3 regions of the Weizmannia sp. FSL W8-0676 genome follow, and region 3 is predicted to be linked to each of the others. Evidence: predicted binding sites of a transcription regulator. Region 3 holds the regulator's gene; each other region holds the start of a gene.
What was found. The regulator Rex, encoded in region 3, represses fermentation and respiration genes when NADH is low (regulators of the CRP and FNR family bind a similar motif). The targets are predictions, from matches to a motif close to TTGTGAAATATTTCACAA.
Positions count from the first base shown of each region.

Region 1: NST20_RS02870 (L-lactate dehydrogenase) is a predicted target of Rex. The motif match lies at 1,908-1,925, and genes of this name have one in related genera.
Region 2: pflB (formate C-acetyltransferase) is a predicted target of Rex. The motif match lies at 1,322-1,339, and genes of this name have one in related genera.

Region 1 is NZ_CP151954.1:600,407-603,692, reverse strand. It holds gene NST20_RS02875 (3D domain-containing protein) at 1-482, shown strand, start outside; gene NST20_RS02870 (L-lactate dehydrogenase) at 693-1,631, opposite strand; gene NST20_RS02865 (hypothetical protein) at 2,056-2,427, opposite strand; gene ppc (phosphoenolpyruvate carboxylase) at 2,882-3,286, shown strand, end outside.
Region 2 is NZ_CP151954.1:2,411,437-2,414,722, forward strand. It holds gene NST20_RS11950 (formate/nitrite transporter family protein) at 1-602, opposite strand, end outside; gene pflB (formate C-acetyltransferase) at 1,572-3,286, shown strand, end outside.
Region 3 is NZ_CP151954.1:3,026,020-3,029,305, reverse strand. It holds gene NST20_RS14860 (ABC-F family ATP-binding cassette domain-containing protein) at 1-959, opposite strand, end outside; gene NST20_RS14855 (redox-sensing transcriptional repressor Rex) at 1,273-1,956, shown strand; gene tatC (twin-arginine translocase subunit TatC) at 2,107-2,871, shown strand; gene NST20_RS14845 (YdiK family protein) at 2,909-3,106, opposite strand; gene NST20_RS14840 (CPBP family intramembrane glutamic endopeptidase) at 3,103-3,286, opposite strand, start outside.

The DNA.
Region 1 (3,286 bases), 890 kb from region 3:
AGGCACAGCAGGCGGCCGCAAAAGCCAGGGAAGAAGCCCTCGCAAAACAAGCGAGAGAAGCTGAAGCCGAAAAGGCAGCGGAAGCGCAAGCTGAAAAAACAGCAGAAACACAAGCGAAAAAACCAGCGGAAGCCGGTGCCGGGAAAACGGCCGGAACCAAATCCACCGCATCTTCCGGCCACAGCACGCCACAAGGCAAATCCTTTTATGTGACGGCGACATCTTATAACCATGAAGATACGAAGCTGGATATTACCGCTTTGGGATATAACATTAAGAAAAACCCGAACATGAAATTGATCGCTGTCGATCCGTCGGTCATTCCGCTCGGCAGCAAAGTCTGGGTTGAAGGATACGGGGTTGCCATCGCAGCCGATACCGGCGGTGCCATTAAGGGCCATATCATCGATGTCCTGATGCCGAACAAAAAAGCTTCCATCGCATGGGGGCGCCGTACGGTCAAAGTGATCATATTGAATTAAGAAAAAGCAGCCTTGAATCGATTCAAGGCTGCTTTTTTATATCCGCCTATGGCAGGCCCGCTCCTAACCCCGGCAAAAAACAGGCCCATGCTTTTCCCGGAAAGCGGGGCAAGCATGGGCACTTTTTTCGGCAGTCCGCCTTAAGCAGGCGCCGGGATTTTTTTCAAAGAAAAAGCCGGGCCTCCCATAAAGCCCGGCCGGCACAAATGCTTACAATATCGGTGCCATTGTTTTTTTTAGCACTTTTACAGAATGATTGAACTGTTCCTGTTCTTTTTCGTTCAGTTTGATTTCAACCACTTCACGGATGCCGTGGCGATTGATGATGGCCGGAACGCCAATGTACACATCGCTGTTTCCGTATTGGCCTTCAAGAAATGCAGAGACCGTCAATACGCTGTTTTCATTGTTCAGGATTGCCCTTGTAATCCGGGTCAGGGACATCCCGATGCCGTAAAATGTGGCCCCTTTTCGTTCAATAATATGATAAGCCGCATCTCTCGTATTGACAAAAATGTCATCTAACGTCTTTTCGTCAATAATTCCTTTTTGTAGATAGCTTTCAATCGTATCGTAACCGATATTTGTATGGCTCCATACCGGAAGTTCCGTATCGCCGTGTTCGCCGATAATCGCAGCATGCACATTGCGCGGGTCAATTCCAAATTGGGCGCTCAAAGAGTTGCGGAGACGCGCGGAGTCAAGCACTGTGCCCGAACCGATAACATGTTCTTTCGGCAGGCCGGACTCTTTCCAAGTTACATATGTCAAAATGTCAACCGGGTTGCTGGCAACAAGAAAAATCCCGTTAAAGCCGCTGTCCATGATGCTCTTAATCATGCCTTTAAAAATTTTTGCGTTTTTGGAAACAAGATCAAGCCTTGTTTCGCCCGGTTTTTGCGGGGAACCTGCCGTAATGACAACAAGGTCGGCAGTGCCGCAATCGGAATAATCGCCTTTCCAAACGCGGGTCGGCGTAGGCGCAAATGGCAGGCCGTGGTTCAGGTCCATGGCTTCCCCTTCTGCTTTTGCTTCGTTAATATCGATTAAAACAAGCTCTTCTGCAACACCCTGATTAATCATGGCGTAGCAGTAACTTGTACCAACTGCACCCGTTCCAACCACTGCAATACGATTGACTTTTTTCATGTATAATCTTCCTCCCCATCAAAAGTAAAAAATATTTCCACTGTATGAAAGCAGTTTTGCAAGCCCGGCATGGCGGGCCCCTATCCAGTCTATGGATATTGTGCCAACTCCTAATGGATTCCATACTGCTTTTCCTTTAAAGCAGGACGATTAAACTTTTGCAGCAAATGCTGCCATGCGGTTTGTGAAAAAGATGGACGGCATGCCCTTTTATGGCTGAAATGGATCGTTCCGTTCATTTTCCTTCATTCCACATGGGTAAGTATACCACTATTTTTGTGATTAGATTCACATATTTTATGGCGAAAATTTGAAAATTTATCTGCCCAAATGCCCGGTTTTAAAGGAAAATGACGGTTTTTCAAAATCATCCGTTTACATTTTTCACAAATGGTTTTATTTGAAAGAGCCAGATATGTAAGCGTTATTCATTCTTGTGCTGATTTTCACAAAGTGCCCCGGATGGAGGAATAAATGGCTGATCCCGCCCAACTGATCTCTGCCATTTTTGCTCCTGAATGCCTGCCCTCCAAAAAAGCGGGTGCTGCCCGCTTAAAAGAATCTGCTTCACATGCATGGAGGCGTGCCCGCCAGACATCGACAAAAACGCAACTGTACAGCCATTCAATTGTGCACCAAAAATGAACATCGTGTGGACAGCCAGTACGACGGGCAAAATAAAGCCGACCATAAAATCAACTTCATATAAGTGCACTTTTTTCTCTCCATACCGGCTGCTTTCATTTATTATCAAAGAAGAAGAGAACGGTTTCAATGCCAATTCTTTTCTTTCCATTCCTGGTACTTTCCATGTAAAAACACGAATGATATTCGCAGTTGACTTTCAATTGTTCGTGTTTTATCCTTAATTTAGGGCTTGCTGAACGAATCCGATTATGGCTTGTATCTGATTTGTCAGCAAGCTCTACCTCAATATCATAGGAGAATGCATCTGCGAAAATGCTTTATTCTGTCCTCTCTGTATGTTGAATCAGCTTTAGAGTGCAAAGTTTTTCCTGCATTTTTTATAAAACCCTTGCATTTAAAGTTCGGCCAAAGCTGTCAGTATCCTTACCAAGTCTAGGACTTTTGCTTATTCAGCAAGCCCTAATTTATCTCTTTATGCGGGAAATGTTCCTTTACTGGTTTTTAATTTTATAAAGTATTAGACTTTTTTCATTTTACAAGTATAATAATAAGTATCATTTTCTTTGTGCATTTTTCTGACCAAATGAAAGGAGCGATTATCCTTGCATCAAATTGATGAAAAGAAAGCCCCCCGGATGGCCCTGCAGGCAGACATGGATTTTCTCGCCGGGCTGCTGGATAAAGTGATCCTATTTGAAGGCGGCGAAGCATTGCTTAAAACAATCCAAAATATTCGCTCCCTGGCACAAAAAGCGAGGGAAACCGGCGATGAGGCTTTCTACCTTCAATTAAAAAAAGAAATTACAGATCTGAATCCGCCAGAACGGCAGGAAGTCATCCGCGCTTTCTCTACCTATCTGCAATTATTTAATATTACCGAGCAAAATTTCAGAATTAAGCGCCGGCGGGAGTACCAGTCGGAAGATACAGACCAGGTCCAACCGCGTTCACTTGAAGATGGCATCGAAACGCTGCGGAAAGAAAAAGTGCCGGCTGAAGTGGTTGCA
Region 2 (3,286 bases), 610 kb from region 3:
CTGTGTTCGTAGCCCGAAATGACGAAGCCAAACACGAGCAGCATCATCGAAGCGATTTTAGCCCCGTCCCCCTTTACGTTTATCGGAACCCAGAACCCTAAACAAACAAGCCAGTTACAAAGGATCGAACGGAAAAACATTTGGGCTGTTGTCAGGCTGATTTTCCCGCCCACAACCGACATTAAAAACTGGCTGTTATCCGAATCTGCATAGAGTCCGCTGTAATGGATAAATAGTGCGAAAATCGCCGCCCCCATCAAATTTCCGGCATACGTTGCCACCCAGTTTGTGAGCGCATCTTTCCAAGTTGTCGCTTTTTTTACCGTGCTCATCGTCATCATCATCGTATTGCCGGTAAATAGCTCGCCGCCGCCAAACATAATAAGCACGAGCGCTGCACCGAAAAATATGGAAGCCATAAAGGAAGTAACCGGAGACTTCGCATCAAAAAATGGCTCGGCAAGACGGTAACAAATAATAATGGCAAAACCGATAAACATACTTGCCAACACTGCTTTTGTCACATAACGAAGCAGGGATTCTTCCAGATATTTTTTCTTATTTAACGCCATTTGAACAACAGATTCAACGGCCTCGTACATAAACACCATCTCCAACTGAAAAATGTTAAATTGTGAAAAACATCACAAACAACTGCCTTTCTATCATATCCCCTTTTTCCCTGTTTGTGTTTGTATATATTTTGAACGTTTATGAAGCGATTACACAGGAAGGGGCTTTTGACAGCCATCATTACTGGTGTTCATTGGCTGCCAGTGCCTTATCAATTTGATCAGGGTTTTTTGGGGGGCAAGTGAATGTAAATAATGGAATGGGAATATTGCTATTCAGTTATTTTTTGATGATCTATGTTATCATCAGCCTCCAGTCTCTTTTGAAAATGTTTTTAAATTCCCGCATTGCGTTTCTGATCGTCAATATTTATATCGTTTTTTCCTGCATTTCAATTAGTGAAAAAGGGCTGCCAAAGTATATTTATTATTTATCCCTTAGTAATTACGGAATGGGTTTCAAACAAAATTTAGGCAAAGTGAATAGCTTATATACAGACGATTTAAATATTCATTACAGTATATTTATTTTACTCGTTTTAGAAGTTGCCATTCTAATTGCATCAGCGCTTAAAGTTAAAAAAATGGATGTCATATAGGGGGGAATACCATGATCCAGCTTATAAATGTAAGCAAAAAATTCAAGCTTACACGAAAAATATACCGCAACCGCTTTCATCTGGCTGAGTCGATTTTGTGAAATATTGATCATGTTACCAAATTACAAACTCTTCCCAAGAAAAATAATCATGTGAAAAACTGATCAATTTGTGTTATAACACGCTTTCATCGCATTTTTCTATTATATATCTACGGCCAAATGTTTTGAACATTCTTTGACAACTGCATTTTCCGGCCCTAAAATGTGAACGCTATCACTATCTTTTTAAAATCGCCCGTGCTAAAATGAAGGCGTAATAAGAAATGTTCACTATTTAACAAACAAACATCCAATTCTGAAGGCAGCTCATTAATAGGCTTAAAGGAGGCCAATTTAAAATGACTGAACAATTGCTGACAAAAGCACCGCTCTCTAAAAAACAATGGGAAGGCTTTAAAGGAGGAAACTGGCAAAAAGAAATCGACGTAAGGGACTTTATTTTGAAAAATGTAACCCCTTACGAAGGCGATGAAAGCTTCCTTGCCGGTCCGACTGAAGCCACTTTAAAATTATGGGACCAGGTCATGGAACTGTCGAAAAAGGAACGCGAAAAAGGTGGCGTCCTGGATATGGATACGAAAATTGTATCCACCATTACATCGCATAGCCCGGGGTATTTAAACAAAGAACTTGAAAAAATTGTCGGTTTCCAAACCGATAAACCGTTCAAACGTTCGATGATGCCGTTTGGCGGAATCCGGATGGCAGAAAGCGCCTTAAAATCTTACGGCTATGAAATTGATCCGGAAATCAAACATATTTTTACAGAATGGCGGAAAACCCATAACCAGGGTGTATTCGATGCCTACACGCCGGAAATCAAAGCTGCACGGCATGCAGGCATTGTAACCGGCCTTCCGGATGCTTACGGTCGCGGCCGCATTATCGGCGACTACCGGCGCGTTGCACTTTACGGGGTAGATTATTTAATTGAACAAAAGAAAAAAGATCTTGACTTAATTGGCTGCGGCTTGATGACAGAAGAAGTCATCCGCGAACGCGAAGAACATTCGGAACAAATCCGCGCATTGCAGGAATTGAAACAAATGGCACAAAGCTACGGATTCGATATTTCCGAACCGGCTTCAAACGCACGAGAAGCTTTCCAATGGCTGTATTTCGCGTATCTGGCTGCCATTAAGGAACAAAACGGCGCGGCCATGAGCCTTGGGCGCACATCCTCTTTCCTTGACATTTATATTGAAAGAGATTTGAAAAACGGCGTCTTGACTGAACGGGAAGCACAAGAACTCGTCGACCACTTTGTCATGAAACTCCGCCTCGTCAAATTTGCACGGACGGAAGAATATAATGAACTGTTCAGCGGCGACCCGACATGGGTAACAGAATCGATCGGCGGTATGGCTTTGGACGGCCGTACGCTCGTTACGAAAAACTCGTTCCGCTTCCTGAACACGCTCGACAACCTCGGCCCTGCGCCGGAACCGAACCTGACCGTGCTCTGGTCGACGAAACTGCCGGATAAATGGAAACAATATTGCGCGAAAATGTCGATCAAGACGAGCGCCATCCAGTACGAAAACGACGACTTAATGCGTGAAGAATACGGCGATGATTACGGCATTGCCTGCTGTGTATCGGCGATGCGGATCGGCAAACAAATGCAATTCTTCGGCGCCCGCGCCAACCTGGCAAAAGCTTTGCTATATGCGATTAACGGCGGCGTTGATGAACGGTATAAAATGCAAGTCGCACCTCCGTTCCAGCCGATCACTTCGGAATATCTCAATTACGATGAAGTAATGGAAAAATACGACCGGATGCTTGACTGGCTTGCAGGCGTTTATATCAATGCTTTAAACATCATCCATTATATGCATGACAAATACAGCTACGAACGGCTTGAAATGGCATTGCATGACCGCAATGTACTGCGCACGATGGCTTGCGGCGTTGCCGGCTTGTCTGTTGCGGCCGACTCTCTAAGCGCCATCAAATATGCGAAAGTAAAAGTCATCCGTGACGAAGATGGCCTTGCCGTTGACTATGAAGTCGAAGGCGATTATCCGAAATACGGCAACAATGATGACCG
Region 3 (3,286 bases):
AACGAAAACCGGGCGGATTTTTCATCGCCAAGCGGCTTGTCCATCAATTCCATTTTTTCCAGCTGTTTCCGCCGGCTTTGTGCCCGCTTTGTCGTGGTGGCCCGGGCAATGTTTTTCTGGATGAATGCTTGCAATTTCGCAACTTCTTCCTGCTGCTTTTCATATTGCTTGACTTCCCGTTCGTACTGGGCGGCCTTTTGTTCCAGGTACCGGCTGTAGTTGCCGTGGTATTTTTTGATGGAATGCCTTGAGATTTCATAGACCTGGTTGACGACTTTATCCAGAAAATAACGGTCGTGGGACACGATCAGAATGGCGCCTTCATAGCCTTGTAAATACTGCTCCAGCCAGGTGAGCGTTTCGATATCGAGATGGTTTGTCGGTTCATCCAAAATTAAGATATCCGGCTTTGTGAGCAGCAACTTCGCCAATGCAAGGCGTGTTTTTTGCCCGCCGCTTAACGTCCGGATCGGGGTGCTGTAGTCGTACTGGTCAAAACGGAAGCCATGCAGAACGGACCGGATATCCGCTTCGATCTGATATCCGCCTCCATCTTTAAAGCGTGTCTGCAAAGTATCATAAGCGTGCAGCACTTTTTCATACTCCGCCCGGCGGTTATAAATCGCGGGGTCGGCCATTTTTTGTTCATATTCGCGGAGCTGTTTTTCCATATCCAGCAAATCTTTAAAAACCGACATCATTTCGTCCCAAATGGACAAATCTGATTCGAGCCCGGCATTTTGGGCAAGATAACCGATTTCGACACCATTCGGCACAATGATGGAACCTTCGTCATAAGAAAGCTGGCCGGCAATGATTTTCAGCAGGGTCGATTTTCCGGCCCCGTTTCTCCCGACCAAAGCGATCCGGTCTTTTGTTTGGATTTCTAATTTTATATCCGATAAAATAAGTTCAGCGCCATAATATTTTGTGACTTGTTGAACTTGCAGCAACATCATCGTTATGTTCACCTCTATATCATTGTAAGTGTACAGGAAGGCGAACTGCAACTCAACCGGCGTGATCGAAATTTGTCAAAAAACTTTTCACATAAATCCGTAAAAACCCATGAAAAAAATGCTCATTTGTGATATATTTAACATAGTTGGAGAGAGAAAAAGACGCATGCAGACATTTTTTAAAACATATTTTTTCTTTGTTCAGATAGGAGTAATATTATAATGAGGAATGGCAGCGCTGCCATTCCGGAATGGACGCACGATTGGAACCAGCAGCACGAAAAATTTAAGCTTTCAACTTGGGGGATTTCACATGAAGGATGAATCAGTAAAAATACCGCAAGCCACCGCAAAACGGCTTCCATTATATTACCGGTACCTGAGAAATTTATATACACTCGGCAAGCAAAGGGTATCATCGGCGGAACTGAGTGAAGCGGTGAAAGTCGACTCCGCCACGATACGCAGGGATTTTTCCTACTTCGGGGCACTTGGGAAAAAAGGTTATGGTTATAATGTAAAATATTTATTGTCTTTCTTCGGCAAGACGCTGAACCAGGATGAGATCACAAATGTAGCGCTGATTGGCGTGGGGAACCTCGGTACAGCCCTTTTGAATTACAATTTTTCGAAGAATAACAGCGCGCGGATTGTTATGGCATTTGACAATGACCCCGGGAAGGTGGGGAGCCATGTTGGCAATGTGCCTGTTTACAGCATGGACGAATTAAGAGAACGGCTTTGCGCGGAAGATGTAACGGTCGTGATTCTAACGGTCCCCGCTTCCAGTGCGCAGGCGGTGACAGACGAGCTTGCCAGTACGAATGTAAAAGGCGTTTTAAACTTTACGCCTGCCCGGCTGAACGTGCCGCCGGATATCCGTGTCCATCATATTGACCTGGCCGTGGAACTGCAGGCACTGATCTACTTTTTAAAACATTATTCAAATGATGAAGAAAATTTGAAAGAAACAAAAGAGCCGGTTGCGAAGCCATAGCCAAAAAGCTTTTTTTCCGTTATCATAATGGGTACAGGGGGTGGCCCGTTTGAAAACGGAATGCAGGCGCAAATGGAAATGGCCGGGTTTGGCTCTGGCGTGCAAAGGGAAAAGGGCGGATTCCACGCCGGCACTTAAAGGAGAACGGCGATGAATGCGAAAAAAATGCCGGTTACCGGACATATCCAGGAATTGAGAAAGCGGTTAATCACCGTTCTCATTTTCTTTCTGTTCGCCCTGGTTGTTGGCTTTTTTACCGCAAAGCCTGTTATACGTTATTTGCAGCACGCCGAAAATGCCGGCATGTTCATGATGAATGCCTTCAGGGTAACCGATCCCATTAAGGTTTTTATGGAAGTTTCGGTTGTGATCGCATGCCTGTTGACCCTGCCGGTGATTTTGTACCAGCTTTGGGCGTTTATAAGCCCGGGGCTGTATGAGAAAGAAAAGAAACTGACATTAAGTTACATTCCTGTTTCCATCCTGCTTTTTATAGCCGGCGTTTCTTTTTCCTATTTCGTGCTTTGTCCGCTGATGGTGAATTTTATGATGGGCTTGTCAAATGAAATGGGCATTCGTGCGGTGATCGGGATCAGGGAATATATTCAGTTTCTGCTGGAAATCACGCTTCCGTTTGGCTTTGTGTTCCAAATGCCGGTCGTGGTCCTGTTTCTGACCCAGCTTGGCATCATTACGCCGAGGCTGTTGAAAAAGGCAAGAAAATATGCGTATCTTGCTCTGATTGCAGCAGCCGGCATCATTACCCCGCCGGACGTGTTTTCGCAGCTGATTACCTTTGTCCCACTCGTTTTGCTGTATGAAGCGAGCACGCTGATTTCGAAAATGGCGTACCGCAATGCCCAAAAAGCGGCAAAAGAAATGCCAATGGATGAACAGACGATTCCTTCTGAATAAGAAAGCCGTTTTCCGGACGGAACCGGAAAAACGGCTTTTATTTTTTCACTGAGTTTTTCAGCTTGAAATGGAGAAAGATCAGCCTGATTCCGGAACCCAGATCCAATGTTGCAATCAACAGCAGTAAATAAGAAAAAAAGCCCCAGCCGCCCACTTGTACCTGCTGAATGGCAAAATAAGTGAACAAGGCCCCGAGCAGGCAGTTTACAATTCCTGAAAAAAGTGGTCTCATCATAGAAGTCCTCCAATTGAGCTGTAAATTTCATGTACGGATGTCTGCAGAACGGACGGGTGCAAAAGCAGCCTCACGACCACAATTGTGTTCATGGAAACATGCGCAAACATGGAAACGGTGATCCGGTTTGTTTTCTCATATAAATAAGCGAGCGTCAGCCCTAAAAGGGAATATAAAAAC